DNA from 4 places in the Bradyrhizobium sp. PMVTL-01 genome. Region 3 is predicted to be linked to each of the others. Evidence: predicted binding sites of a transcription regulator. Region 3 holds the regulator's gene; each other region holds the start of a gene.
What was found. The regulator LexA, encoded in region 3, represses DNA repair genes until DNA is damaged. The targets are predictions, from matches to a motif close to TGTTCNNNNTGTGTTCNG.
Positions count from the first base shown of each region.

Region 1: the regulator LexA is predicted to act here: its motif matches at 4,018-4,035, upstream of ACRQ5Q_RS29735 (ImuA family protein).
Region 2: the regulator LexA is predicted to act here: its motif matches at 4,515-4,532, upstream of ACRQ5Q_RS02895 (helicase-related protein).
Region 4: the regulator LexA is predicted to act here: its motif matches at 1,578-1,595, upstream of ACRQ5Q_RS32065 (DUF3072 domain-containing protein).

Region 1 is NZ_CP193982.1:6,126,872-6,134,122, reverse strand. It holds gene ACRQ5Q_RS29750 (inorganic phosphate transporter) at 1-1,161, opposite strand, end outside; gene ACRQ5Q_RS29745 (UdgX family uracil-DNA binding protein) at 1,260-2,702, opposite strand; gene ACRQ5Q_RS29740 (putative DNA modification/repair radical SAM protein) at 2,702-3,937, opposite strand; gene ACRQ5Q_RS29735 (ImuA family protein) at 4,099-4,905, shown strand; gene ACRQ5Q_RS29730 (Y-family DNA polymerase) at 4,802-6,397, shown strand; gene ACRQ5Q_RS29725 (error-prone DNA polymerase) at 6,394-7,251, shown strand, end outside.
Region 2 is NZ_CP193982.1:618,947-626,197, reverse strand. It holds gene fdxA (ferredoxin FdxA) at 103-441, opposite strand; gene ACRQ5Q_RS02900 (S4 domain-containing protein) at 574-804, opposite strand; gene ACRQ5Q_RS02895 (helicase-related protein) at 857-4,234, opposite strand; gene ACRQ5Q_RS02890 (DUF3108 domain-containing protein) at 4,885-5,748, opposite strand; gene rpmB (50S ribosomal protein L28) at 6,268-6,573, shown strand; partial or broken gene ACRQ5Q_RS02880 (T6SS phospholipase effector Tle1-like catalytic domain-containing protein) at 6,721-6,915, shown strand; gene ACRQ5Q_RS02875 (hypothetical protein) at 7,032-7,251, shown strand, end outside.
Region 3 is NZ_CP193982.1:4,232,353-4,239,603, forward strand. It holds gene ACRQ5Q_RS20390 (ComEC/Rec2 family competence protein) at 1-1,650, shown strand, start outside; gene ACRQ5Q_RS20395 (GAF domain-containing protein) at 1,660-2,481, opposite strand; gene ACRQ5Q_RS20400 (hypothetical protein) at 2,421-2,726, opposite strand; gene ACRQ5Q_RS20405 (hypothetical protein) at 2,758-3,189, opposite strand; gene ACRQ5Q_RS20410 (hypothetical protein) at 3,385-3,585, opposite strand; gene lexA (transcriptional repressor LexA) at 3,754-4,455, opposite strand; gene ACRQ5Q_RS20420 (molybdopterin molybdotransferase MoeA) at 4,632-5,843, opposite strand; gene ACRQ5Q_RS20425 (hypothetical protein) at 6,073-6,267, opposite strand; gene ACRQ5Q_RS20430 (HAD family hydrolase) at 6,427-7,059, opposite strand; gene ACRQ5Q_RS20435 (alpha-hydroxy acid oxidase) at 7,067-7,251, opposite strand, start outside.
Region 4 is NZ_CP193982.1:6,626,391-6,633,641, forward strand. It holds gene ACRQ5Q_RS32035 (HWE histidine kinase domain-containing protein) at 1-21, shown strand, start outside; gene ACRQ5Q_RS32040 (hypothetical protein) at 18-239, opposite strand; gene ACRQ5Q_RS32045 (hypothetical protein) at 380-649, shown strand; gene ACRQ5Q_RS32050 (hypothetical protein) at 743-976, shown strand; gene ACRQ5Q_RS32055 (hypothetical protein) at 1,064-1,273, opposite strand; gene ACRQ5Q_RS32060 (hypothetical protein) at 1,292-1,516, opposite strand; gene ACRQ5Q_RS32065 (DUF3072 domain-containing protein) at 1,632-1,826, shown strand; gene ACRQ5Q_RS32070 (DUF6496 domain-containing protein) at 1,907-2,188, shown strand; gene ACRQ5Q_RS32075 (hypothetical protein) at 2,201-2,563, opposite strand; gene ACRQ5Q_RS32080 (Do family serine endopeptidase) at 2,807-4,348, opposite strand; gene ACRQ5Q_RS32085 (universal stress protein) at 4,559-5,395, shown strand; gene ACRQ5Q_RS32090 (hypothetical protein) at 5,410-5,610, opposite strand; partial or broken gene ACRQ5Q_RS32095 (ribulose-phosphate 3-epimerase) at 5,817-6,223, opposite strand; gene cbbX (CbbX protein) at 6,283-7,209, opposite strand.

The DNA.
Region 1 (7,251 bases), 1.9 Mb from region 3:
CAGGTACATGTCGTTGCGGGTGTTGCCGACGGCTTCCGCGGGCACCTTGTTCAGCGTGCCGTATTTGGCAACCTGGTCGCCGACATCCTTCACCAGCACGGCGAGCGCGGGATAGGTGCCTTCGCTGATGTGGTGCGAGGTGATGTACTGCGTCACTGCCGGGCGGGGATCGCCGATGATGCTGTGGCCGGCACCCTTGGCCGAGATCACCCTGGCGGCTGCCTCCGAAGTCTTCTGGAACTGGGTGACCTGGGATTCCGGCAGCGCGCGGTTGAGCGCGTAGGCGGTCGGCACGGTGCCGATCAGGATCAGCATGATCAGGCCCATGCCCTTCTGACCATCGTTGGAGCCGTGCGCGAAGCTGACGCCGGTGCAAGTGAGGATCAAGAGGCCGCGGATCCAGAGCGGCGGAGCCTTGTTGCCTTCGGGCGCGGCATAGAGGGCCGGGTTGCGCACGGCGAACTTGAGCACGAGCAGCAGCACGGCGGCGCAGAGGAAGCCGACCAGCGGCGACAGCAGCAGCGCGTAGCCGATCTCGGTGGCCTTGCTCCAGTCCACGCCCGAGGTGCCGTCGCGGCCGCGCATGACGGCATTGGCGATGCCGACGCCGATGATCGAGCCGATCAACGTGTGCGAGGAGGAGGCGGGCAGGCCGAAGAACCAGGTGCCGAGATTCCACAGGATCGCCGCGATCAGCAGCGCGAACACCATGGCGAAGCCGGCGCTGGAGCCGACCTGCAGGATCAGCTCGACCGGCAGCAGCGAGACGATGCCGAAGGCGACGGCGCCCGAGGAGAGCAGCACGCCGAGGAAGTTGAAGAAGCCGGACCACATCACGGCGACTTCAGCCGGCAGCGAATGGGTGTAGATCACGGTCGCCACCGCATTGGCGGTGTCGTGGAAGCCATTGACGAACTCGAAGCCGAGCGCGATCAGCAGCGCGACGAACAAGAGGATGTAGGGCAGGAAGGTCGTCACGCGCGTGCCGGTCGCGTTGACGTCGACATAGATGCTGTAGGCGACGAACAGCAGGCCCGCGGCGAGGATGCCGAAGAACAGGATCATGGTCAGCGGGTTGAAGCCCTTGTCGAGATTGGGCCGGGAGGCCGGCTGGATCGGCGCGGGATCGGCTACCGCGCGGTCAAATGCTACATCGGTCATGTCAGGACGCCCCTTAACTTTCAAGTAAGGGTATTGTCCGCGACGGATACGAAGGCTGGATGACAAGCGCTGGTTGAAAAGCGCTTTCCCGCCGGTATTCAGGCGGCGCGCGCGGATTTCCTCTGCAGGCCGGCGGCGATCTTCAGGTCTTCGACAAAGCGCTGATATTCCAGCACCTTGGCCTCGGGATCGGGCAACCGCAGCAGATAGGACGGGTGCACCGTCACCAGCGCCTTGCGGCCGTCGGGAAGGTCGATCAACCGGCCGCGGTTCTTGCCGATGGGCGTGATCTTCCCGAACACGCTCTGCGCGGCGGTTGCGCCCATCGCCACGATGAGATCGGGCTGGATTGCCGAAACTTCCCGCTCATACCATTGCCGGCACGCCCGGATCTCCGGCGTATTCGGCTTCTGGTGCAGGCGGATCTTTCCGCGCGGCACGAATTTGAAGTGCTTCACGGCGTTGGTGACATAGACCTTCTTGCGGTCGACTCCGGCCTCCTCCAGCGCGCGGTCGAGCATCTGGCCGGCCGGACCGACGAAGGGATGGCCGGCGAGGTCTTCCTTGTCGCCGGGCTGCTCGCCCACCAGCATGATGTTGGCGTTTCTCGGGCCTTCGCCGAACACGGTCTGGGTCGCGTCCTTGTAGAGATGGCAGGCGCGGCAATGGGCGGCTTCCTCGCGGAGAGCTTCGAGATCGTCGGCTGAGGTCTTGCGTTTCATCGGAGCCTCCGGCCGCTTCTGAGGCTTGTGCGGGTCGGTTGCGGCATTGGCGAGCATGGCGCCGGTCATGCGCTCGGCGTCCTCGATCAAAGGCTTAATGATCGAAGCCTCAGGCAGGTTCCTCCAGTATTTCTTCGGCATCTCGGCCTGCATCGCCTTCACCTTGAGCCGGGCCGGATTGAAGATGCTGGCGTAATAGCGCCGCCAGGTTTCCTCCAGCCGGTCTTCGCCGGGTGCCTCGCTCTTGCTGACGCCTGACGTGAACGAGAGCGCATGGCCGTCCCAATGCGCGCACAGATCCGGTGTCAGGATCGACCAGGGCATGTCGGCAAAGCGCTTGGCGAAGAACGGGGCTGCGAGCTCGACGATGTGATGTTCCGGCTCGAACCAGGCGACGTAATGCGCCGCGCGTTCCCGGCCGATCTCGCGGAAGCGCACGAAGGCATGCATCTTGTGCTCGTCGCGATGGACGGCTCTTGCCATCGCCGTGACCTGGGCGACGTCACGATCGGTCGCGACCTCGATGAGGTCGTGGTTGTCCTTCAGCCGGAACAGCAGGCGATAGAGGATGGCAAAGCGTTGGGGATCGCGGTGCAGGATCGCTGCCTTGGCGAGCTCGACGAATTTTGCCGATACGTTGAAGCTGCCCTCGTTCACCTCGAGGATCGGAGACGGCCCCGGCGGTGCAAACAACTCCGCTTCGCCGCCTTTCACCGTCCAGGTGACATCGCTGGGCTGCACCTGGTGAAGCACGAGGCTACGCGCGGCTTTGCGCCAGCCGTCGAAATCCGTTTCGGTGTCGAAAGTGATGTATTGCATCAGAAGCCAAATCCCAGTTGCGTTGCTTTCGGCTTGAACCGTTCGATCAGCCCGGCAGCGTCGAGCCGATGCGGTGAGGGATGGTGATCGCTGAGGACGATGAACGGCAGCGCCTTGTTGCGGGGCACGTGCAGCCGCGCGAGATCGGCGAGGCGGATCGTGGTGGTGCGCCGCGTTGCGATGATGCGTTCGACCGCCTTGGTGCCGAAGCCGGGCACGCGCAGCAACTCCTCGCGGCTGGCGCGGTTGACGTCGAGCGGGAAGCGGTCGCGGTGGCGCAGCGCCCAGGCGAGCTTGGGATCGATGTCGAGCGGCAGCATCGCGCTGTCGTCGACGATCTCGCCGACCTCAAAACCGTAGAACCGCATCAGCCAGTCGGCCTGGTAGAGCCGGTGTTCGCGCAGCAGCGGTGGCTGGACCAGAGGCAAGGCACGGCTCGCGTCGGGGATCGGGCTGAAGGCGGAGTAGTAAACGCGCCGCAGTTTGTATGAGCCGTAGAGATTGGCGCTGGTGTGGAGAATGGTGTGATCGGAGGCGCGATCGGCGCCGACGATCATCTGCGTGCTTTGGCCTGCCGGCGCGAAGCGCTGCGGTTTTGCTTTCGTCTTCGCGCTGCGATTTTCCTCGGCTTCGTCGAGTTTCAGCCGCAGCCGGCCCATGGTGCGGCGGATCGCACGGACGTCCTTCTCGGGCGCGAATTGCTTAAGGCTCGTTTCCTGCGGCATCTCGATGTTGATCGAGAGACGATCGGCATATTTGCCGGCTTCCGCGATCAGGGCGTCGTCGGCCTCGGGAATGGTCTTGAGGTGGATATAGCCGCGGAAGTGATGCTCCTCGCGCAGCTTGCGCGCGACGCTCACGACCTGCTCCATGGTGTAATCAGGGCTGCGGATGATGCCGGAGGAGAGGAACAGGCCCTCGATGTAATTGCGCCGGTAGAAGTCGAGCGTCAGCTTGACCAACTCCTCGATGGTGAAGCGGGCGCGCGGCACATTGGAGGAGGCGCGGTTGACGCAATAGAGGCAATCGTAATTGCAGGCGTTGGTCAGCAGCACCTTGAGCAGCGAGATGCAGCGTCCGTCCGGCGCGTAGGAATGGCAGATGCCCATGCCCGGCGCGGTCGAGCCCATGCCCTTGCCGTCGCTGGAATCCCGCTTCTCGGTGCCGCTGGAGGCGCAGGACGCGTCGTACTTGGCGGCATCCGCCAGAATCTCAAGCTTGCGTTGTACGTCCATCCCGGAATCCCTTTGATTCAGCTCATGAATCCCTGGCGCGCCAATTCGATTTGACTCTTCGGCCGCCGTTAGCTTTATATTAGAACATATCATGAACAAATGAGCCAGCCGTTGGTTCTTCTTTTGAAGACGACGGCACCAATTCCTGAGGAGCGGCGAGCATGAGCGGCGCACGAACAAGCGCGCTTGCGATCTTGCGCAGCCAGATCGAGCGCATCGAGACGGCGGAAGTCGTGCATCAGCACGAGCGTGTCGCGCTCGGCCACGGCGAAATCGATCGCGCGCTGAAGGGCGGGCTCGCGCGTGCGGCGATCCACGAGGTGTTTTGCGAGGGGCGCCAGGGCGCGGCCGCGACGGGTTTTGTCATGGGACTTGCGGGGCGTGTCTCAGCGCGCCGGCCGCTGCTGTGGGTGCGGCAGGATTTTTCGGAAATCGAAACAGGCGCGCTGTCGATGAGCGGGCTTGCCGAGCTCGGCCTCGACCCGCGCCGCGTGGTGATGGTGCGCGCCGCCGATGTCGAGAGCGCGCTGCGCACTTCGGCCGATGCGCTCGCTTGCGATGCGCTCGGTGCCGTCGTCCTAGAGCTCTGGGGCGAGATCAGGCAGTTCGATCTCGTGGCGAGCCGCAAGCTGACGCTGGCCGCACAAGGCTCTGGCGTCACCGGCCTCCTGCTGCGGATGGCGGCGCAGCCGTTGCCTTCGACTGCGGAGACACGATGGATGCTGCGCGCGGCGCATTCGCCGCCGGGCTCAGCTTCAATGCCTGCGGTGCCTTGGAGCGCCTGGGGCGCGCCGCGCTTCGATGCCGCGCTCTTGCGCAATCGTCATGGCCCCTGCGGCCGGTGGATCATGGAATGGAATTGTGATGAGTGCCAGTTCAGTGAACCGTCGACGTATTCTCAGCCTGTGGCTGCCGCGCCTGCCCATCGACCGGATCCAGCGGTTCCTTGGCAGCGCCGGACTGCATAAGGCCGATCATGAGCCGAGCATTGTCGTCATCAAGGACAACAACGCGCTGGTGATCCATGCGCTGGACGATGCGGCGTCGCGTTTGGGCCTGCACATCGGCCAGCCGCTCGCGAATGCACGAGCGATGTGCCCGGACCTGAGAGTGTTCGACGCCGATGTCGTGGCCGATGCCAAGACGCTCAGCGACATCGCCGACTGGTGCGACCGCTTCACGCCGCTGGTGGCGCTCGATCCGCCGCATGGCCTGTTCCTGGATATCACCGGTTGTGCGCACCTGTTCGGCGGCGAGGCTGCGCTGTTGCAGACGCTGGTCCGGGCGCTCGGTCGACAGGGTTTTGCCGTCAGCGCGGCGATTGCCGGTACCTCGATTTGCGCGCGTACGCTGACACGGCAGGCATCTGGCACCATCGTGGCCGATGGCGAGGAGGCGGCGGCGATCGACCGGTTTCCGGTCTCCACGCTCGGTGCGGGCGAGGCCATCACCACCGGCCTGCGCCGTGCCGGCCTGAAGACGATCGGCGATGTCGCCTCGCGCAGCGCCCCCGAGATCACGGCGCGGTTCGGTGCGCGGTTCTCGACCCTGCTTGCGCACGCGCTGGGGCAGGGCGATGCGCCGATCAATCCGCGCAAGCCGCTGCCCGACTACATCGTCGAGAAGCGCTTTGCCGAGCCGATCGCGACCGACACGATGATTGCGATGACGCTGTCGCGGCTGGCCGACACTTTGATTGCCTCCATGGAGAAGCAGGGCAAGGGCGCGCGGCGGCTGGAGGCCGCCTTCTTCCGCACCGACGGCGTGGTGCGCGCGATCATGGTCGAGACCGGGCGTCCTGTGACGCGCAGCGCGGTGGTCGACCGCCTGTTCCGGGAGCATCTCGATGCGCTCGCCGATCCCTTGGATCCCGGCTTCGGCTTCGACATGGTGCGGCTGTCGGCGAGCCGCACCGAGATCGTGGTGCAGGAGCAGCGCGACCTCGACGCCCATGTCCACGACAATGACGAGCTCGCCGCTTTGATCGACCGCATCGCCGCGCGCATTGGAGGCAAGCGCGTCGTCGTGCACCTGCCTGAGGATACCCATATCCCCGAAAACGCGGTGCTGGCCGCGCCCGCGCAGCATCATCTCGCCGCCGCCATGCAGGCCGAATGGCCTGTTCGCACCGAGAGCGAGCCGCCGCTACGCCCCTTGCGGCTGTTCGACAAGCCGGAGCCGATCAAGGTGCCGTTCGCGACCGTGCCCGATGGCCCGCCACACCAATTCACCTGGCGTCGCGCGCTGCACGCGGTGGTGCGGGTGGAAGGGCCCGAGCGCATCGCCATGGAATGGTGGCGGCAGGACGGCAAGCAGCTGACGCGGGACTATTTCCGCATCGAGGATGCCGAGGGCCTGCGCTTCTGGATCTTCCGTGATGGTCTCTACGAAGGAGAGGTGTTCGACGGCGACGGCAAGCCCGCGTCTCCCGGCTGGTATGTGCACGGTCTCTTCGCATGAATACATCAGCCTATGCCGAGATCGGCATCACCACCAACTTCTCCTTCCTGCGCGGCGGCTCCGATCCGCGCGCTTATGTGCATCAAGCGAGCCTCCTCGGCATTCCCGCGATCGGCATCGCCGATCACAACACGCTCGCCGGCGTGGTGCGGGCCTACAAGGAGCTCGACAATGACAAGGTGCTGCACAAGCCGAAACTGCTGATCGGCGCCCGCATCGTCTTCATCGACGGCACGCCGGACATTCTGGTCTATCCGCGCGATCGCGCGGCCTATGGCCGGCTGTGTCAGCTTCTCACCCGGGGCAAGCGCGGCGACGACATCACGCGGATCGAGAAGGGCGAGTGTCGTCTCACCTTCGCCGATCTCCTGGAGTTTTCTGAAGGTCAACTCCTGATCCTGACGCTGCCGCATCGCTTCGAGCCAGTACAGGCCCTGGATGTCCTTGCCCAGCTCAAAGGCAGCCGCGCCGAGGGCGTGTGGCTGGCGGCCAGCCTGATCTATCGCGGCGACGACCGGCGGCGCCTGGCGCGGCTCGACGATCTCGCCGCAAAGGCGAAGGTGCCGCTACTCGCAACCAACGAGGTGCTCTATCACGATCCCGGCCGCCGTCCGCTTCAGGACGTGCTCACCTGCATCCGGGAGAAGACTACGATCGAGGCGGTCGGGCGGAAGCTCGAGGCCAATGCCGAACGCTTTTTGAAGACGCCCCGCGAGATGGCGCGGCTGTTCCGCGATTTCCCCGAGGCGATCGCGGAGACCATGCGCTTTGCGAACAGGATCGACTTTTCGCTCGACCAGCTCAAATACCAGTACCCGGACGAGCCGGTTCCGCCGGGCAAGACCGCGCAGGGG
Region 2 (7,251 bases), 3.6 Mb from region 3:
GTGCCCAATATAGCACATTTCCCGCAAAAATCAATGATTTAGGGGTCTTGAGAGCTGGTTTTCGGCGCTAACGTAGGTATTAGGGTTAAGTTTGGGCGGGAATTAGTCCCCCGAGCCCGGGTTCGGAGAAAAATACTTCTCGAACTTGCCTTCCATACCGTCGAATTCCTTCGCGTCGGCAGGTGATTCCTTCTTCTGGGTGATGTTCGGCCAGCTTTTGGCGTAATCGGCGTTGACCTGCAGCCACTTTTCCAGCCCCGGTTCCGTGTCCGGCTTGATGGCGTCGGCGGGGCATTCCGGCTCGCACACGCCGCAATCGATGCACTCATCCGGGTGGATGACGAGCATGTTGTCGCCCTCGTAGAAGCAATCGACAGGGCAGACCTCGACGCAGTCGGTGTACTTGCACTTGATGCAGTTTTCAGTGACGACGTAAGTCATCCAACGCTCCGAAAAGCTCTTTCAAAAGTCGCGGCTTGCGTAGCGCGGATGGCCCGGCGCCGCAAGGTCGGCAAGGCCCGATCATGACGGCTTTGTGTGTTTGATCGACCAAGAAATGAATACGAAGCGCAATTAATTGCGCTTTGCTTCATTCAGCTCCTCGTAGAGCACGCGCGCCGAGGCGGCATCGCCGCGGCGCGCGTTGAAGCCGGTGACCTTCAACACGCGCACGGTGCGGTCGAGGGCGATGGTGAGGACGTCGCCTAGCTTGACCGCGTGTCCCGGCGAGGTCTCGCGCGCGCCGTTGATGCGGACGTGTCCCGATACCACCAGCTCGGCCGCGGAGGTGCGTGCCTTCACCACCCGCGCGTGCCACAGCCATTTGTCGAGACGCTGCCGCTCGGTCGTCGTGGCACTACTCCTTGCGCCCCGAGAGCTGCTCCTTCAGGGCGGCGAGTTTTGCGAAGGGTGAGTTCGGATCGATGGGGCGATCGCGCTCGCGCGGGTTCGCGCTCGAGGCGTAGGGACGCAGCGAGGGGCCCGACTCGCGATCGCGACGATCGCGGCCCTTGTCGCGGTCGCGGCCACCGCGGTGCTCGCGGCCGCTGTCGCGATCGCCGGGCTTGCCCTTGCCGCGATCACGATCCTTGCCCTCGAAGCGGCGATTATTGTCGCTGCGCTGCTCGCGGCGATCGCCGCCGCCCTCTTCGCGGCCCTTGCGGAAGTCCTTGCGATGTCCGCCATGACGATGGCCCGGCTTCGCGCCTTCGGCGGCTTCGCCAGGCAGGGCGCTCGCTGTACCGGGTGCAGCGCCAGCTTCGGCACCGGCCTGCGGACGCGGCTGATGATGGTGACGCTGGTGGCGATGGCGCTCGTGGCGCGGCTTGCGATCTTCGTGACGGCCACCGGGACGCCAGACCTCGACCAGCTCGGGCTCCGCGGGCGCGGCTGCGGCTTCGACAGGCGCGCAGGCATCGGGCGATGCGGCGGCTTCCGTGGCCGCAATCTCGGCCGGAGCCGCGTCAACGGGTGCTGCGGGCTCTTCAGCCGGTGGCGCGATGCCGGGAGCGTCTTCTGCCGTGACGGGCGCTTCGGGAGGCGCTTCGAGCGCCGGCTCCTCATGAGCGGGCTCATCGTGCTGCTCCATGCCGGGCGCGTCTTCGACGGTGACGGCTTCGGCGGACACAGCCGCCTCTTCCGGCAAGCCTGCTACGGCCTCCGCGGCGGTCTCGGTTGACGTCTCCGCGCTGCCTTCAGCGGGCGGCGTCTCGGCGACCACCGTCTCGGCAGCGGTCGCTGCGGGCTTCACCGGCAGCGGCGGACGCTTCTCCATCCGATAGCCGAGGGCGCGCAGCACGGAGGCGAAATCCTCGCCCGCGGAGCCGGTGAGCGAGGTCATCGCCTGCGTCACCACGAAGCTGCGGCCGTCGAACGCGCCGGCGGGCTTTTCGCCGGGCGAGTTCTCGCGCCAGGCCAGAGCGGGGCGGATCAGATCGGCAAGACGCTCCAGGATGTCGACGCGCACGGCGCGCTCGCCGGCCTGCTTGTAGCCGAGCACGCGATAGGCATCGCGCGGCAGAGCCTTGTCGACCGGGAACGAGGTGCGGCCGGATGATGCGAGATGCTGCGCGCCCGAGAGCGAGGACAGATCGACATTGTCCTGCTTCAGCGCCCAGAGCAGCGCGGCGAGCGCACGCGCGGCGGGCTTGAGCAGGCCGGGGAAATAGATGTGATAGGCGCCGAAGCGGACGCCGTACTTGCGCAGCGTCGCGCGCGAGGGCTGGTCGAGATCCTTCAGCTCGTTCGCGATTCTGGGACGCTCGAGCACGCCGAGCGCCTCGACGAGCTGATAGGCGATGCCGCGGGCAATGCCGGTGACGTCCTCGGCCTTCGAGAGCTCGAACATCGGCCCGAGCAGCTTCTCGATATGCGTCTTGACCCAGAGGTCGAGCCGCGCCTGCACCTTCTCACGCGGGCCGCCGGTCAGGCGCTCGTCGGAGATGATGCGGATGCGCGGATGCAGCGCGTCCTCTGCGGCCGACAGCCGCGCCACGGCATCGCCGGTCCAGCGGATGATCCCTTCGGAGGTCAGCACGAACTGCTCGTCCGGCGCGTTGCCCAGTTTTTCGGCGCGCGTGTTGATCTCGCCGGCGAGCACCGCTTGCGCTGCAGCCTGCAAGGCTTTCGCATCGGAGCCGGCCTCCGCCGCATCCGGTGCAAAGGTGAAGCCGTCGAGGCGGCCGATGGCATGGCCTTCGACGATGACTTCGCCGGTCTTGCCGATTTCAGTATTCAAGCTCGTGTTCTCCCGCAGGCGGCGCATCAATACACTGGTCCGACGATCAACGAAACGCTCAGTCAAGCGTTCATGGAGCGCATCCGATAATTTATTTTCGACCTCCCGCGTGATCCCCTGCCAGCGTTCGGGGTCTTTCAGCCAGTCCGGGCGGTTGGCGACGAAGGTCCAGGTGCGGATCTGTGCGATCCGGGCCGACAGTGTGTCGATGTCGCCGTCGATGCGGTCGGCCTGCTCGACCTGCGCGGCGAACCAGGCGTCGGGAATGCATCCCTTCCGCATCAGGAAGCCGTACAGCGTGGTCACCAGCTCGGCGTGAGCGGCCGGCGACAGTTTTCGGTAATCGGGGACCTGGCAGGCCTCCCAGAGCCGCTCCACCGCGGCCTTGCCATGCGCGATATCGCGCACCTCGACGTCGCGGGCGGCATGATCCAGCACGCGCATGTCCTCGGCGATCGGCGCGCGCGTCAGCGCCTCGTGCCCGGGCGGCAGGTTCAGCGACACCTGGAGCGCGCCGAGCGAGGAGAAGTCCAGCTTCGCGTTGCGCCATTGCAGCATCTTCACGGCGTCGAAGGTGTGGTTCTGCAGCGCGTTGACGAGCTCGGGCTCGAAAGGCGCGCAGCGGCCCGTGGTGCCGAAGGTGCCGTTGCGCGTGGCGCGGCCGGCGCGGCCTGCGATCTGCGCGAATTCCGACGGGGTCAGGCGGCGGAACTGGTAGCCGTCGAACTTGCGGTCGGAGGCAAACGCGACGTGGTCGACGTCGAGATTGAGGCCCATGCCGACCGCGTCGGTGGCAACGAGATAATCGACATCGCCGTTCTGGAACATCGCCACTTGCGCATTGCGCGTGCGCGGCGAGAGCGAGCCGAGCACGACGGCGGCGCCGCCATGCTGGCGGCGGATCAGCTCGGCGATGGCGTAGACTTCATCCGCCGAGAACGCGACGATGGCGGTGCGGCGCGGCTGGCGCGTGATCTTGCGATCGCCCGCGAATTCGAGGCTCGACAGGCGCGGCCGCGTGATCATGGACACGCCGGGCAACAGGCGCTCGATGATGGGGCGCATCGTCGCGGCGCCCAGCAGCAGCGTCTCGTCGCGGCCGCGGCGGTTGAGGATGCGGTCGGTGAAGACGTGGCCGCGCTCGAGATCGGAGGCGATCTGGACCTCGTCGACGGCGAGGAAGGAGACGTCGAGGTCTCGCGGCATCGCCTCGACGGTGGAGACCCAGTAGCGCGGGTTCTTCGGCTTGATCTTCTCCTCGCCGGTGACCAGCGCGACGCTCTCCACACCCGCGCGATCGGCGATCTTGTTGTAGACCTCGCGCGCGAGCAGGCGCAGCGGCAGCCCGATCATGCCCGAGGGATGCGCCAGCATCCGCTCGATGGCGAGATGGGTCTTGCCGGTGTTGGTCGGCCCGAGCACGGCAGTGACGCCCGCGCCGGGCACTCGATCGTGAAGGGCGCGCTCGGAAGCGAAGGGAGAGGGAGAGAAGGCCATGTCTAGGGGATTAGGTAGTGCCGATTTGGGCGAATGTCAGTGCTGTTTGGGGCGGTGAGGCGACTTGCGGAGTGTCGGCCATGTCTCCGAACGCGGAGCGGCCACCCCAACTGCTGTCATCGCCCGGCCCGACCGGGCGATCCAGTCCGCCAGGCGATCGTGACTGGACCGAGAAGCCGCGGCGTACTGGATGCCCCGGTCAAGCCGGGGCATGACAGCGCAGTGTGCAGGAGCCCCTCCCCAAACCCCGCGCAACTGTCTCACTTTGCGACGCTTTTTCCGTTCTCTTTAAGCTTCGGAACGACTCTAGAACGAATCGCGGCCGAATCGCTGACTCCCCGTTGAATCCTGTTCCGTTCACGCAACATGTCGCGGGACTCGTCTTGGGCGCGCACTAGATGGAGTTTTGCCCCGCCGTACAAGCGACGTTTCGCTGGCGCGTTTCTTAAAATTGGGGACGGCGCGGAGTCGAATCAGAATCGGGTCGGAGTCAAATGGATTCCCGGATCGGGGCCGCCAAAACAAAACTGCGAAAACGACCCCATGCACAGTAGAAAGGGACGAGTGGCCGCATCCGGCCTGACAACGCCCAAGGCATTGAAGCGGCTTGCTTTCTTACCCCCTCCCTCCGAGGGGAGGATAAGCGCACCCTACTGCGTCTTTGCCACCCTTGGCGGCTGGGGGGAGCTGATGAAGCTGGTCGCTTCCAGCATCGCGGGTCCCAGCGGGGTCGGCACTTTCAGCCAGAATGGAACCAGGATGCGCGTGCCCGCGACCGGGGCGAAGGCGATCTCGATGTTGCGCTGGGCGGCGAGGTATTTGATCACGGGGCGGTCGGGGATGTAGCCGGCGACCGGCACGAAATAGAGCGCGCAGACCACGACCGGGCCACGATATCCCTTCTCCGCCTTCACCGTCTCCATGCGCTTGAAATCGAGCTTGAGATCGTAGCGCATGCGGCCGTCGAACACGGGCGCTGCGTTGTGGCAGGCCTCGGGCGTAACAGGATCGCCGGTGCCGGGCACGCGCAAGAGCGAGGCCGTCATCGGATCCCAGACGCCGCGGCGATGCGCGTCGGTGACGACGATGCGGTCAGGGTCGACCGGCGGCTCCGGCTCGATGCCGAACTCCTTCACATTGCCCTTGTCGAGGGTGATGCGGATGCTTTCCGTCTTCTTCGAGGTGATGGTGGAGGCCTGGTAGCCGGTCGCAACCAGCGCGCCGTTGACGACGCGCCCCTGCGAGGCGCCGGTGCCGGACCCGCCCGCGAACGATTTCAGCAGCCCCGTGGTGCCGCCCGAGGCCGCGGCCGCGAACACGTCGTCCTGGATGTCGATGTTCCAGGCGCCCTTGCCTACGGGAATGCCCGCCAGCGTCGCCTCATACTGCGCCTCGAGCTTGCCCTGCGCGGCCGCAGGCCTCGCCCCCCACGACAGGACCAGCCCGCACAAGGCCGCGAACGCCAGCCGGCCGGCCGCACGCAGCCGGGGCAGGTAAGGGGTCAGGATATCCACGAAGCCATCCAATGGGGCCGTCCGGCCTTGCTAGTTAAGCCAAAAATCGCGGCAAGCAATCCGCCCCAAGTGCAAAACACCGGGAACTCCACCGGACTCTTCGGGGGCGAATACGCCCTTTATGTGATGGTAAGGCGTTTCAATCATTGCCGTTTTGGTGATCGGGGTGTGACGCGGGGGCGCACCTCTCCCCGCTACCTCCGCTGCCTCTTCCCCTTCTCCCCGCGTGCGGGGAGAAGGTCGGGATGAGGGGGCTCTCCCCGGAGGAAGGTGAGAGTCGAGCACCCAACCGCCCCCACCGCCGCGGAGCCTCCCCCTCGCCCGGAATTCGCGCTATTCGCGCGCATTCCGGCCTCTCCCCGCACGCGGGGAGAGGCGAAAAGACCGCCCAAATCCTTGACTACCCGCCCCTTCCCCCCTATACGTCCGCCCGCTCCCTGCAAGGACAGAGAATTTGCCCTGTGGCGCCCCGAATGGCGGCCGCAACTCGTTTGGGGCTCGAACTGAAGGATTTGTGACATGTCTCGCCGCTGCGAACTGACGGCCAAGGGCCCCCTCGTCGGCCACAAGGTCAGCCACTCCAACATCAAGACCAAGCGCCGCTTCCTGCCGAACCTCGTCAACGTGACGTTCATCTCGGAAGCCCTGGGCCGCAACGTGCGCCTGCGCGTCTCCACCAACGCGCTCAAGAGCGTCGACCACAATGGCGGCCTCGACGCCTTCCTGCTCAAGGCCAACGCCGACGCCCTCTCGCCGCGCGCAGTCGAGCTGAAGCGCGCCATCCAGAAGAAGGTCGGCGACGCGCCGGCGAAGAAGGCCAGCTAAGACAATTTACCGTTAGGGCGGGGGCTAAGTCGCGTCGCGTAAGCTTAGCCAGTAGAGTTTTGCGTGGCGGCCGGATCGAAAGATCCGGCCGTTTTTGTCTAATGTGATCTTAAGCAGCATTGAGCTTCTTGCGCTCGAGGGACTTGGTTGCGACCATGTAGACTCCTATGCGGCAACCCCTCACCGAAAAACCTCGTCATCTGCCGTGACGGCACCGGCAACGAGATCTCGGAGAACATCTCCAACGTCCTGAAGCTCTATCGCCGCCTGCGCAAGACGGACAAGACGCAGCCGCGGCAGATGGTGCTCTACGACCCCGGAGTCGGCTGGGCGACGCCCCCCGTAAACATCCCCCTCGCCCGTTAACCGGCCATTAACCAACGCAGCCTAGCCTGCGGTAATCGTCCAGCCATCATTAGCTCGAAATGCCTTCCCGGTTCGCTCCAGGAGAAGCGCCGATGTGCGTTGAGTTGTTGACGTATGCCGATCTCGGTGCCCGCCTCGATATCTCGCGCGAGGCCGCGCGGTCGCTGGCGCGACGTCGCCGCCTGCCGCGCTCGCGCTCGGGGGACGGCAAAGCCCTGGTCAGCGTCGATCTCGCCGCGCTCCGGTACACGCCCCGCCCGCGAAAGGGCCGCCGGGCAGACCCCGTCGATGCCTCCATGGCAAGGATCGAGG
Region 3 (7,251 bases):
TTCTCGCGCGACATGTTCTTCCAGGGTATCGGGGCCTCCGGTTTCGCGATGGGCACGATCACGGCCGCAGTGCCGCCGGATGCCGGCGGCTTGCGGCTGCGCTACGCCGCCTTCATGCAGGGCCTGCGCGATGCGATTGATGCGCGCATCCGCTCAACGCTCGAAGGCGACAACCGCGCGATCGCGACCGCGCTGTTGACCGGTCGGCGTGATGCGATCACAGCGCCCGTCAACGACGCGATGTTCGTCTCGGGGCTCGGCCACGTGCTGTCGATCTCGGGTTATCACATGGCCGTCGTCGCCGGCGTCGTGTTCTTCGCGGTGCGCGCGCTGCTGGCCTTGATCCCGGGACTGGCGGTCGGCTTCCCCATCAAGAAATGGTCGGCGGCCGCGGCGCTGGTTGCGGCGGCGTTTTATCTTCTGCTCTCGGGCGCGGAGGTCGCGACGCAGCGCTCGTTCTTCATGACCGCGGTGGTGCTGATCGCCGTCATGGTCGATCGCCGCGCCATCACGTTCCGCACGCTGGCCGTGGCCGCGCTCATCGTGCTCGCGGTGGCGCCGGAAGCGCTGGTGCATCCATCCTTCCAGATGTCGTTTGCGGCAACGCTCGGGCTGGTCGCGCTGGTGCAGATCGGCATGCCGAACCTGTTTGCCTCGCCCGAGCATTCCGCGACCGCGCGCATCGCGCTGTGGGGCGGCCGCGAGATCGCGATGCTGTTCCTGGCCTCGCTGATCGCGGGGCTGGCGACCACGCCCTATGCCGCCTTCCACTTCCACCGCGTCACGCCCTACGGCGTGCTCGCCAATCTCGGCGCGATGCCGGTGGTCTCGGCGCTGGTAATGCCGGCGGGATTGTTGGGGCTGCTCGCTGCTCCCTTTGGCCTCGACGGCGTGTTCTGGTGGCTGATGGGCATCGGGATCGACTGGATGGTCGTGGTGTCGCGCTGGGTGGCGGCCCTGCCGGGCGCGGTCGGGCGCATCCCGGCGTTCGGCATCGCGCCGCTGATCGTGGCCAGTCTCGGCATCATTGTCATGGGCCTCTTGCGCACGCCGTTGCGCTGGTCGGGCGGGGTCGTGCTGCTGGCTGCAATCCTCTGGGGCCTGTCGGTGCGGCCGCCGGATATCCTGATTGCCGGGGACGGCCAAAGCATCGCGGTGCGGGGCCGGGACGGACACCTGCACATGATCCGGGCGAGCAAGGATAGCTTTTTGCTGAAGGAGTGGCTGGCTGCCGACGCTGATGCACGCGATGCGGGCAGTGCCTCGCTCGCCGATGGCGTGTCGTGCGACGAGGCCGGCTGCGTGACGCCGCTTGCCGATGGTCGCCTCGTCGCGCTGGCCTTGCGCATCGATGCGCTGGCGGACGATTGCAGCCGCGCCGCGCTGGTGGTGACGGCCCGGCCGGCTGCGCCGGATTGCGCGGCGATGGTGGTCGACCGTCGGCGCCTCGCCGCGCAGGGCGCACTGGCGCTGACGCGGCGGGGCGACGGCTTTGCGGTCCAGGCGGTGAAGACTGGAGGCACAGACCGCCCGTGGGCGCCGGCCATCGCGGGCGAGGGCGATTTCGGCGCGAGCCTTGCGCCGCCAGCGGCGGCGCCCGGTAACCGGGATGCGACGCCGTCCGAGGCAGACATGCAGGCCGAGGATTGAGGGGGCGGGCTACAGATACCAGGCCAGCACGGCGTCGAGCCGGGCTGTCCCGATCACCGGCAAGGCCACCATCTGGCTCAGCCCGGACGCGCGGGCTTCAATGGCCGCGATCGAATTGTCGTGCGCGAGATCATCGTTGAGGGCGGGCATGCCGGTGGCCCAGGCGCCGCCGATGCTGCCGTCACCTCTGGCGATGGATTTGTCCGCATAGAGCGCGGCAAGGTCGGTCTGGGCGCTGCAATCGCCGGCGCGGAAGACCAGCGCTGAGCGGGTCTCGTCCGGCACCCAGATCTCGAAGCGCCGTGCGATCGGCGTCGCCTGCGCGGAGAGGAGGGTCAGCACCCAGGTCTGGTCGGCGTCGGTCCGGTAGGGCACGCCGACGCCGAGATTGATGCCAACCTGTGCGGCGTCTTTCCAGCGCAGAAAGCTCTTGGCGTTGTGCAGGTTCTTGATGATCAGTGGCAGGCCGGCTTTCCAGGTGCGTCCGGGCAGGCCGAAGCCGCGCGGAAACCTGGTGTGGCGCGAGTTGAACTCGAACATGTCGGCGGTGCCGTAGTAGCCGTCGACCAGTCCCATCTCGTGGGAGGTCTCGGGATCGTTGTGCCAGAGCTCGATCGCGCCGACATGCGCGTCGTCATCGCCGCAGAACAGCACCATCACGGCTTGCAGGAATTCGCCTGAAAACACCGGCACCGCCACGCCGCAGGTCAGGCCCGCCGCCAGCGCCTGGTCGGTCCGCCTGAAATGGGAATTGGCGAATTTGGTGAGGATCACGGGGTGGCCGGAAGCCCAGGCCTTGCCGGGAAGCCCGTCGTCACGACCGAAGCGCACCGCATACGCGTCCGGTCGGGCACCCAGAGTTCAACGACGCGAATGAAGGTCTTCATCGAACGTCCGCCTCGAGCCTTTTTGGCAGCATCGGCCATTTGCTTGCGGACCGGACGTTCAAAATTCAGGCAAGGCAGCGCAAACTTCGTGCGACGAAGAGCTGCGGCAGGTGCTCCGGCGAAGGTATTTGCGAAGATACAAACCACACCATCTCGCCGGCCACGGCCGGCGATGGCGATTTCAATCATGGCCCCGACCTGCGAGCCGGAGGCAGCTAGGTCAGCCGATCGGCAGGCGCGTGACCGTCGGCCTGTCTGCGCTGGTCTGCGGCTTGTGCTCGCGCTCGCCGAGTGGCTGGGTCACCGGCAATTGCAGTACGGTTGCGCGCTGGCCTTCGACGAGCTGAGTCACCAGCACGTATTTCCCGTCGGGGAATTCGATCGCATCGTGATGGCGATCCGGAATGTGCGGATCGATCTTGCCGAACTTGCCGACGCGCGAGTTGATGGTACGCGTCCAGATCCAGCGATTGTCGTAACGGACGTTGTCGGCGAAGGCGAGCTCCGTTCCCGGCAGCAGGCATACCGCAACCGACATGTCGGCTTCGGAGGCGAAGCCGCGCGTCGAGGTGCCGCGGAAGGTTGTCGTGACGATCGTCTCGCCGACTTCGGCAGGACGCGTCGCGACGGCGTGCAGGCTGTAGTCACACATCGGGGTGCTCCTCATTCGTAAGATAGCGACCCGCGCCTCCTGTCGAGGCGCAGGCCTCTATCAGAGTGGAAGCATACAACGGTCTGCTGGGTTGTGGGCAAATCTGCGGCTTGGGTCCGCAGGATGCCATCACAATATCTTTTTCAGATGCATGAGGAACAAAGCCCGCTCCCGTGCATTGGGCGTGCTTCTTCGTCAACGGCCAGCAGGGGCCGACCAGCCCGAATACGGCCAAGCGGGTTGCGACGGCAGTGCAACGGCGTCGCGTGCGTTGCGGAATTGCTCGCGCGTCGCCGGCGTCGTCTTGCGGACATGATGCGATCGTGCGGCGGCGGCCGGTGACACTGACGTTGCGATCAGCGCCATCGTGACAGTGCTCAAGACGATCTTGCGCATGGTTGTCTCCCCGGTTTTCGACAGGCCCGTAAAGCGATGTGTGCTTTGCGCGGCGTGCGGAGGATCTAACGCGGGGCAGGTGGCCGGATAATCTGAGCAGAACCTGAAAGACTATCCAGCCGGAGCGGACAAGCGCTCAAGCGCGTGTCGAACGATCGCGAGGTCAAATCAGTACTTCCGGTACAAGCCGATCAGCTTGCCCTGAATCTTCACCCGGTTGGGCGGCAGGATGCGGACCTCATAGGCGGCGTTGGCTGGCTCGAGCGCGATCGAGGCGCCACGGCGGCGGAAGCGCTTCAGCGTGGCTTCCTCGTCGTCGATCAGCGCCACCACGATGTCGCCGGTGTCGGCGCTCTCGTTGCGCTGGATCAGCGCCATGTCGCCGTCGAGGATACCGGCTTCCACCATCGAATCGCCCCGCACCTCGAGCGCATAATGCTCGCCGGAGCCGAGCATGTCAGGCGGTACGCTGATGGTGTGGCTGCGGGTCTGCAGCGCCTCGATCGGCGTACCAGCCGCGATGCGGCCCATGACGGGCACGGCGACAGGACGCTCACCTTCGTCCGCGGGCGGGCTGGAGGTCGTGCGCACCTTGCCGAGATTGCCCTCGATGACGCTCGGCGTGAAGCCGCGGCGGTTGCCGGCGGCCGCTTGGAGCTCGGGCAGCTTGATGACCTCGATCGCGCGGGCGCGGTTGGGCAGGCGGCGGATGAAGCCGCGCTCCTCGAGCGCGGTGATCAGGCGATGGATGCCCGATTTCGAGCGCAGGTCGAGCGCGTCCTTCATCTCGTCGAAGGAAGGTGGCACGCCGCTTTCCTTCAATCGCTCGCTGATGAACCGCAGGAGCTCGTATTGTTTGCGCGTTAACATCTCGACCAAAATCCCCCGGTTGATGTCGTTCGATTCCGAGACGCTCAGTTCAGCGATAAGCCGCTGCATGCTCGAAACAAATCATGAACGGACACTATATGTTCGATACATGTTCCGCAACTGCTTAATTTACTGTGAACGCGACAAAGTTCGCGGACCGCGTGAGATGACAGCGCTCAGGCGGGCAGCAGCAGCACCTCGCAGACCGAGCCGGCTTCGGCCTTGGGCGCGAACGGCGCGCGTACGAGAAGTGCCTGTGCCGCAGCGAGATTTGCAAGCAGTGAAGAATCCTGGTGATCGACGGGAAGGGCGATCAGCGTGCCGTCGTCGCGCCGCTCCAGGCGCGCGCGGAGATAATCCTCGCGCTGGTCGTTGGCATTGAGGTCGCGGCCGAGCACGGCGCGCTCGCGGCGATGGTGAATCATGGTGCGGCCCGACAGCGCGCGAATCAACGGCACCATGAACAGGAAAGCGCAGACGTAGGATGACACGGGATTGCCGGGCAGGCCGATGACGCGCATCGCCCCTAACCGGCCGTGCATCATCGGCTTGCCCGGCCGCATCGCGATCTTCCAGAACGACATCGCGATCCCCTCGGCCTTGAGAGCCTGCTGGACCAGATCATGGTCGCCGACCGAGGCGCCCCCGGTCGTGATCAGGATGTCGGCGCCGCTCTGGCGTGCCTCGCGGATCCCGGCGGTGGTGGCCTCCAGCGTATCGGCGGCCACACCGAGGTCGATGGTATCGGCGCCCTCCTGGCGGGCGAGCGCGTGCAGGGCATAACCGTTGGAGTAGACGATCTGGCCGGGCCCGGGCGCTACGCCCGGTATCACCAGTTCGTCTCCGGTGGCGAGGATGGCGACCTTCGGACGGCGCTGGACGGGCAAATGCGGGTGATTCATCCCGGCGGCGAGTGCGAGATCGCGCTCGGTGAGCCGGGTTCCCTTGCACAACAGCACGTCGCCCTCGGCAAAGTCGATCCCGGCGCGCCGGATGTGCCGTCCGGGAATTGCTGCTTCCTTGATCGTGATGCGCTTGCCGTCCGCGACGGTATCCTCCTGGATCACGACCGCGTCCGCTCCGGCCGGAACGACGCCGCCTGTGAAAATGCGGACCGCTTCGCCGGCGCCAACCAAGCCTGCAAACGGCCGCCCGGCCGCGACCTCGCCTATCACCGTCAGCTCAGAATCGATCGTCGCCGCGTCGGCCGCTCGCACGGCATAGCCGTCCATGGCCGACATCGCCTCCGGCGGCTGCGTGCGCCGCGCCGCGACGTCGCGGGCGAGCACGCGATGGTAGGCCTGATCGAGCGAGATCGTCTCCTCAAGCAACGGCTCCGCGCCGGCAAGCACCGCGGCAAGCGCGTCAGAAACCGGCATCAAGGCCACGGCTGAAAACTCCTGCTGGGCACGTTCGGCAAATCGGCGGCCAGAGTTCTAGCCGAGTGCGGGCCCAGAGGCAAAACACTGGAGACGCAAGAGGATTCAACCTGCGCCATCCGCTCTGTCGTGAGGATAGACGTCAAATTCGCCGCGGCATGATCCGGAAGGCGAGACAGACCGGCACGAGGACGGCCATGGCAAGCACAAGAAGAACGAGCGCCACGGCCAGCATCGGTCAACTCACTGCCGGCGCGTCGGGACTGACGTCCGGCGCTTTGGGACCCTGATCCTTGTCGGCCAGCGGATCGGCCCGAGATTTCAGGTCGGCAGCCTTGCTGATCAGCTTGGCGGAGAGGTCGGAGTCCGAGGTGGTTCTTGCGAACTCGAGCAGGAGAGAGGCTTGCTTGGTGAGGTAGGATTTGCCCAGCACGTCGATCAGTCCAATTCCAATGTAGAAGTCCCAACGGACTCAAGAGTCCGAAGGGGCGCATTCCGTTCCCGGAACTTTGTACAAAAATGCACAAAGTGATTTGGTTCCGCATTTTTAGCAAAAAGTTCCGCGGAACGCCTTGCCGGAAGGCTGATCCGCTCAAATCCCCAGCTGCCTCAGCGCGTCGCCGACGTCACGGGGCGAGGTCACGTGCACCGTGGTCAATCCACGCGCCCGCGCCCCCCGGATGTTTTCTGCGAGATCATCGAAGAAGACGATGCGGTGCGCCGGTACGCCCATTGCCGCCACGACATGGTCGAAAGCCTCCGCGTCCGGTTTGCGCAGGCCGATGCTGGACGACAGGTAGAGCTCGCGGAAATGGCCGAGCAGGCCGGCATATTCCTTCGAGAAATGGTCGACATGCGGCCGGTTGGTGTTGGAGAAGGCGTAGAGCGGCATCTGCCTGGCCGCGCGCGGCAAAAGCTCCGCGATGTCTGGCATTTCGCCGGCGAAGATCGCGTTCCAGCCTTCCAGGAACTGCGCGTCGGAAATCGCGATCCCGAGCGATGAGCGCAGCGAGGCGAAGTAGTCCTCGTCGCTGATCTTGCCGACCTCGTGCAGCCGGTAGGCTTCGCTGTCGCGCACATACCGCGCGACAATGGCTTCGGGCTTACAGCCGGCATGGCCCGCCCAGCAGGCGATCGCCCTGGAGAAATCGATATCGAGCACCACGCGCCCGAGATCGAACAGAAGTGCGTCGGCGCTGCCGGGAGAGAGCGCGGTCAACTGCATCCTTTCCTCAGTATCGATAGGGATCGTGGTCGAACAGCGGGAACGCGCTGAACACGCTCGGCGCGTTGGTCGCGGTGGCCGGATGCAGGCAGGACTTGCCGACCTCGGCGAACGAAGTAGCGCCCAAAAGGCCGAGGCAGCGCAGCACTTCGTCTTCCAGCAGCTCCAGCATCCGCGCCACGCCTGCTTCCC
Region 4 (7,251 bases), 2.4 Mb from region 3:
CTGCAGCGCGCGTCGGGTTAACCGGACGCGGCGACCTTCGTGCGCAGGATCGACCGAGGTTCGTCAGCGACGCGCCCTTCGAGCCAGGCTTCCGTTGTTGCGAGATCGCGCAGCGCCCTCGCATAGCGGCGGGCGGCGCTTCGCTCCGCGCCGCGCGGCAGCTTGCGCGCCTTGCGCAACATGTCCGCGGCCGCATTCCGATAGGCCAGCGAGCGATAGAGATAGACGACCTTACCCATATCGAGTGTCCCATGTTGATGGAGCTCATCCTCGCAAGCTCCGCATGAACGCCGGATGAAGCGGCGGATGACAATTCCTTCATGCGAATGGAACCCGAGATCATCGCACGCGTTTGCATGTGCAATCGAGGGTTGGTTCCATGCGTGCGAACAAGACACCCAAGAAGCCGTCGAGCCTGCTCTCTCCCACCGGCGTCATCAAGCTGGTGACGCATGCGATGATGGGCGCAGCTCTCGGGCTCGCATTCGGTCTCGCGCTCACTCTGTCCAATCCGGCGGTCGCCAATCTGCTCAATCACGGCGGAAGCCAGGCCATTCTGGTGTTCGCCCTCACATTGGTCACAACGTTCGCGATCGGTGCGACACTCACGGGCGTCGTGTTCATCATCGACGAGGACAAGGAATTTTGAAGGTCGCGGGAAAGATGCGGGTTCTTGTCGGGAACTCCTGTGACGAACAGCAGTTGGCTGCCTGCGTCAATTTAACCCAGGGAGTTCCCGCGCATGAAGACAACCAAGCTCGCACTCGCCGTGATGTTGGCAACCGGCCTTGCCGCCGCTCCGTTTGCCGTGCAGGCCAAGTCGCACAAGGCGAAACATGGATCCTCGATGTCGTCATCGCAGACCACCGGCGCCAACACGAAAGCCAGGAGTCCCGATCCGTCCGGTCAGGGCGGCTCCGGCCCCGGCTCCGATCAGGGCGGCACGATGACCAAGGGCATGAGCACCACCAAGTAGGGCGCGCTGCTCATCGAAGGTCCCGCAATCGCGGGACCTTCTCGCTTGGGCATCCGATGCGATCCCTCTGACCCCGCATTGCGCGCGCTAGTCGCGTTGCATATCGGCGATGCTCAGTCCACCGCTCGCAGTATTCATCTTCACGAGATGGTCGAGCTGCGCCCGCTTGCGCGCAATCAGGAGCTGGGCCGCAGCGTCGTCGAGCCCCTCCCGCTGCAACTGCCGGATCGCGGAGCCCAGTTCGAGAATCTCGGCGCGCAGTCTCAGGATCCGGTACGTGTCCGGGTCTTCCTCCATGACGCACTCCCAAAGCTCTCAGCGCCGCACGATCGTCCGGCCAGGATCTGCGACTTTCTTCTTCAGCGGACGAAGCCGTACACGATCACGGACAACCGGCAGGACATCGCCACCGCCGGCCGCTCTCCATTCGCCGATCAACAGGTTGATTTTCCGGCGCAGGCCCATCTGCGTCAGGGCCATTTCCGTGCAGTCCCGACCCCGATCGACGAGGTCCCGCACGGATGCCTCGACGTCGGCCATCTCTAACCTTAAGGAGCTGATTTTACGTCGAATTTCATTAATTCTGTTGTCCATGTCTTGTTAGAACAAAATAAGAACATATAGTCAAGTCGCGATTTCAGAATGGAGAGCGGACATGCAGATTCAGGGTAAATACGACGCCAAAGCTTTTCTCATGGAGCAAATGACCCGGGCGCAGGGCCTGCGGCTGAAGCGGCTGAGTGAAGAGGCGTATCAGCCTGCGCAATATGCGCGAGATCTGTCCTTCACCGAGGCCGCGCGCCGCATCCAGGCGCTCGAAGCTGAGATCGCGCTCGCGAACTCCTTCTAGCTTCATCGGGAGCGTCGCTGACGCGCTTTCGGAACCATGGCAGTGTCGCGTGGTTTTCCCCCGGCCAAGGGAGAAAACGCATGGCACGCAAGGCAAAGAAACGACGTTACTCGCGCAGCTCCGGCAGCGATGTCGAGAGCGAAATGCGCCGCTACAAGAAAGGCACAGCCAAGAGCGGCCGCGGTGGTCGCGGCGGACGCGTGAAGAGCCGCAAGCAGGCGATCGCGATCGGACTCTCCAAGGCTCGCAAGAAGGGCAAGAAGGTCCCGAAGAAAGCGTCCAAGCGGAAGACATCCAAGAAAAAGACGTCCAAAAAGCAGTCGACCAGGAAATCGTCGAAACGCAAATCCAGCAAGCGCTGACGCTGACACCCGTCAAATCATGCTGCCCGGCATGAAGCACCGGATCGAAATCCCGAACGCCGTCTTCACCGGCCAAACCATGGTGCGCCCCGCCCGATTCGGTTCGGTGATCACGGCTTCATCCGGCACATCGACCCATTGACCGTCTAGTCGCACGCGATAATGCCCGTCGTGGGATTCCCAATCTGGATCCGAGACGGCAAATCCATCGGCGTCCGAGCAGCACGGGCCGAGATGGCTCCGCAAGCTGTCGAACCAGGGCTTGAGCGGTGAATTGGCATATCGGCCGTCGTCGCGTCCGAGGGCGCTTCCGGTCGACAGCACGAGCGGCACCAGGAGCAGCGCACGTCTCAGCGAGAGCTTCAATCGATCCATGTCGGCACCGATCAAATGCGAACACCGGCTGGTTCCAGAAAGCAGCCGGACGTTCGGAGTTCCACCCCATGCAAGCAGTATGGACTCCAAAGTCTGACGCGCGAACGCGGCTTTTTCGGACGAACCCGTCATCAATGCTGCCGTTAACGAGAATGTTATCGTGAGCCTGTGGGTATCCTCAACGCCAGCGCGAAAAAGGCGGCCCTCCGGCCGCCTTTTGGATTATGCTTCAGAGCGAAGGACTTAAGCGAGCGGCACCGCCACGAACCGGGTCGCCTCCACACCCTTCACCTGAAGCAGCACGCTGTTCTTGCCGGACGATTTTGCCTGGGCCAATTCAGCTCGGACGTCCGAGACATTGGCGACGGGCTTGCCGCCGACATTGAGGATGACGTCGCCGGTCTGGATGCCGCGCTGCGCTGCCGGCCCTTGCGGATCGACCTCGGTGACGACGACGCCCTTCTGACCGGCGCCCTGCACCTCTCCGGCCGGCGCGAGGCTAAGCCCGAGACGCGGCGTGCCCTTGTCAGGCTGCACCTTGCCCTCCTCGGCTTTACCGTTCGCCTGCCGCTCGTTCGGCAACTCGCCGAGCGTGAGTGTCACGGTCTTGCTGCCGCCATTGTGGAAGACATCGAGCTTCACGGACGTGCCCGGTGCCAGCGTCGCGATGGTGCGGGCGAGGTCGCGGGAGTCCTTGATCGCTGTGCCATTGACGGCGGTGATGACGTCGCCCGCCTCGATCCCGGCCTTCGCCGCCGGGCTGCCGTCCTGCGGATTGTCGACGATCGCACCGCGTGCCTCCTTCAGGCCGAGACTGTCGGCGATATCGGCGGTCACCGGCTGCACCTGCACGCCGAGCCAGCCGCGCGTCACCGCGCCCTTGTCCTTCAACTGCGCGACGACGAGCTTTGCGGTCGCCGCCGGGATGTCGAAGCCGATGCCGACCGAGCCTCCCGACGGTGAGAAGATCGCGGTGTTCACGCCGATCACGTTGCCGCTCATGTCGAAGGCAGGGCCGCCGGAATTGCCCTTGTTGATGGGTGCGTCGATCTGGATGAAATCGTCATAGGGCCCGTTGCCGATGTCACGGCCACTGGCAGAGACGATGCCGGCCGTCACGGTGCCCCCGAGGCCGAAGGGATTGCCGACCGCAACCACCCAGTCGCCGATCCGCGGCTTCTGCTCGGCGAAATTGACGAAGGGGAAGTCCCTCTTGCCGTCGACCTTGATCAGCGCGAGATCGGTCTTCGGATCGGTGCCGACCACCTTCGCGGTGTAGGTCGTGCCGTCATCCATGGTGACCTGCACGGACTCGGCGTGGTCGACGACGTGATTATTGGTCACGGCGTAGCCGTCGGCGGAGATGAAGAAGCCGGAGCCCTCGCCCGTGACCATCTGGTGACGCTGGCGAGGCATGCCGTTCATGCCGCCCGGAGAGCGGAAGCCGAACTGCCGCGAGAACTGGTCGAACGGAGAGTCCTCGTCGGAATCCATCCGGTTCTGCTGCAGCATCGCATTCTTGTCGTTGTCGCGGTCGATCTTGACCCGCACCGAGATCACGGCTGGTTTGACCTTGGCGACGAGGTCGCCGAAGCCCGGCGGGGTCGCGGTGCTTTCCGCGGCGTGCGCGGGCGAGATCAGGAAGGTCACGCCGAACTGCGCCGTACCGGGAGAGCCGGCCAGCACGGCCACGCCAAGCGCGGCCACGGTACCGAGCAGCGCAAGCCGGCGCGGTCCCAGGATCTTCCGGGTCGTGGTGATGTCGGAATTGACGCGATCGTTCATGTCGAAATATCCATGTTGGGTCAGGTGTCGCCTTGCACCCAACATGGGGGTTGCCACCTTACGGCGTTCCGTCCACGCGATTAAATCTTGGCAAAGGTGCTGAGGCCGGCGCCACTCAAAATCGCGGCCGCACGTTTGATGCAGCTCAAGGCCTCCCCACCGCGCAGTGGAAGACTGCGGCTGTCCAACGATGTCGATCGGAGGCGCGCCATGTACAAAGATATTCTCGTCCATATCCCGACCGAACGGCCGATGCGCGCCGTGATCGACGGTTCGATCTCGCTCGCGGCGCATCTCAACGCCCATCTCGACGCGGTCGCGGTCGGCTATGTCGCGAGCAGCGCAGCCTACGTGCTGGACGGCGGCGCCGCCGTAGCGGCCGTGTTCGAGCTGGAACGCGAGCGTGCCCTGGAGCGGGCCGAGGCCGCGCTCGAGGTGTTCAAAAGCGAAGCGGCCAACGCCGGCATTTCCTACACCTGCCATCCGCTCGGCGCGATCCCCGCGGATGCGGCCAGCTCGCTCGGCGAAATGGCGCGGCTGCACGATCTCAGCATCGTGCTCCAGCCCGATCCGGCTCAAGGTTCGTTCGACAATGTCGTGCCTGGCGAAATCCTGTTCCAGGCCGGCGGCCCGGTGCTGTTCCTGCCCTACACCTTCCGTGGTGCCTTCAAGGCGAAGCGGATCGGGATTTGCTGGGACGGCAGCCGCGTCGCCGCCCGCGCGATGCGCGACGCAGCACCATTCCTGGCGCGCGCCGAAGGGATCGTGCTCATCACGATCAACGCAGCCGATTCGGTCCCGGGCGAAGTATCGGCAAGCAATCTGGCGAGGCATCTCGGCCGGCGGGGCCTGTCGACCCGCACCGTCGGGCTGTCAGCCGCCCGATCCGACATCCAGCCGACCATCCTCTCGCTGGCGGCCGACGAGAACCTCGATCTGCTGGTGATGGGCGGCTACGGCCATTCGCGATTACAGGAGCGCTTTCTCGGCGGCGTTACCCGCGGCATGCTGGAGGCCATGACGATCCCGACGCTGATGTCGCATTAGCGAAGCCGATGCTCTCACGCCGCGGCGGGCGTCTCCCACTCCGCGGCCTCGTCGCGTTGCGCATTGCACGCGTCGAAATGCGCCTTCAGCGCCATCTCGGCGAGATATTCGAAATGTTCGGCCTGACCGAGGAGTTCCCAGTTCTGAAGCGGCCTGTAGGCGGCCTGCTGACGACAGAGGGACGCCAGCGCCCGGTAGCGACGTACGTTCTCCATGAGACCCTCCCGCGCATTCACCTGGGCTTATTGCCCTGATTTGCGTCAGGCCAATGGCGTTTATGCAAAACATTTGCTGCGTGCACAACGCGCTTAACCTGGGTTAATTTTCGAGAAAGCCGGGTAAGAATTTTGGTTCCAAACCTACAGCGAGGAGGAGCCGATGCCGAAATGGTCCATCGCCATCCGGGTGCCCCTCCCATAGTCTACCCGATACGGACTCCATCGCTTACGCGCATCCGCATCGCGGAACTATCTTGCACATGCGGAACCCGGCCGCCTTCGGCAGCGATGCGAATGGCCGCGATGTTCGCGGCGTAATCGGGATTGCTCTTGCCGCGGAACACGGCGGAGCCCGCCACCAGCGTATCGGCACCGGCGGCGGCGATCGCTGCAGCATTGTCACGCGTGATGCCGCCATCGACCTCGCGCCGGATCGGCCTAGCGCGGATAATGCTTCGAACGCGCCGGATCTTTTCGAGCTGGGACTCGATGAAGGCCTGGCCGCCGAAGCCCGGATTGACCGTCCGGTTTCGAGGGGGCAGAGGCTGACTCCGGCCTTCTTGCCGAGCGCGCGGATCGCCTGAAGCGAGCGATCGAGATGCGCGCCCGAGACGCGCGAAGTCTGCGGCCAGGATCGAGGGGGCAATAAGGATCTCGCTGGTCATGCCTTCACGCTCCTTCCCCAACCGAACCACCGCTGAAGACGCGGCTTGCAAGGACATCAGCCGGATCGATGGTTTCGAGGTCGGCGACATCGAGCATGCGGTTGAGATCGGACACCAGGCGGTCGGCCTGCCGCAGGCGGATGCGATCGACGGCGTTGCGGATCGAGCGCGCGTTGGAGAAGAACGGCTGGGTCCGGCGCAGGGCGATGTATTTCTCGAACGCCTCGCGTGCCGCTGCCGAGAAGCGATAGCCGCGCTCCTTCAGCATCAGCTCGGCAATGACGAGCAGCTCGGCCTCCGCATAATCAGGGAATTCGATGTGGTGCGCGATGCGCGAGCGAAAGCCGGGATTGGAGGCGAAGAAGCTCGTCATCCGCTCGCCATAGCCGGCGAGGATCACGACAAGATCCTCACGCTGGTTTTCCATCACCTGGAGCAGGATCTCGATCGATTCCTGGCCGTAGTCGCGCTCGTTGTCGGGACGATGCAGATAGTAGGCCTCGTCGATGAACAGCACGCCGCCCATCGCCTTCTTCAGGATCTCCTTCGTCTTCGGTGCGGTGTGGCCGATATACTGGCCGACGAGGTCGTCGCGCGTCACCGAGATCACCTGCCCGCGCCGCACGAAGCCGAGGCCATGCAGGATCTTGGCCATGCGTAGCGCGACAGTCGTCTTGCCGGTGCCGGGATTGCCGGTGAACGACATGTGCAGCGTCGGTGGCGCCGCGGCGAGGCCAGCGCGCTGCCGGATACGCTCGATCAGCAGCAGCGATGCGATCTGGCGCACGCGGTTCTTCACCGGCTTGAGCCCGATCAGCTCCTGATCGAGTTGTTGCAGCGTCTCGGTGATACCGGCCGCCTCGGCCTCCTTCCGAAGATCGAACTGCGTCTCGCTTGGATCGATCGTCGTTGCGTGGGGGACATCGAGCATCGGCACCTCGAACAAAAGGGCTTCGCCGCCGGGAAGCGGCGA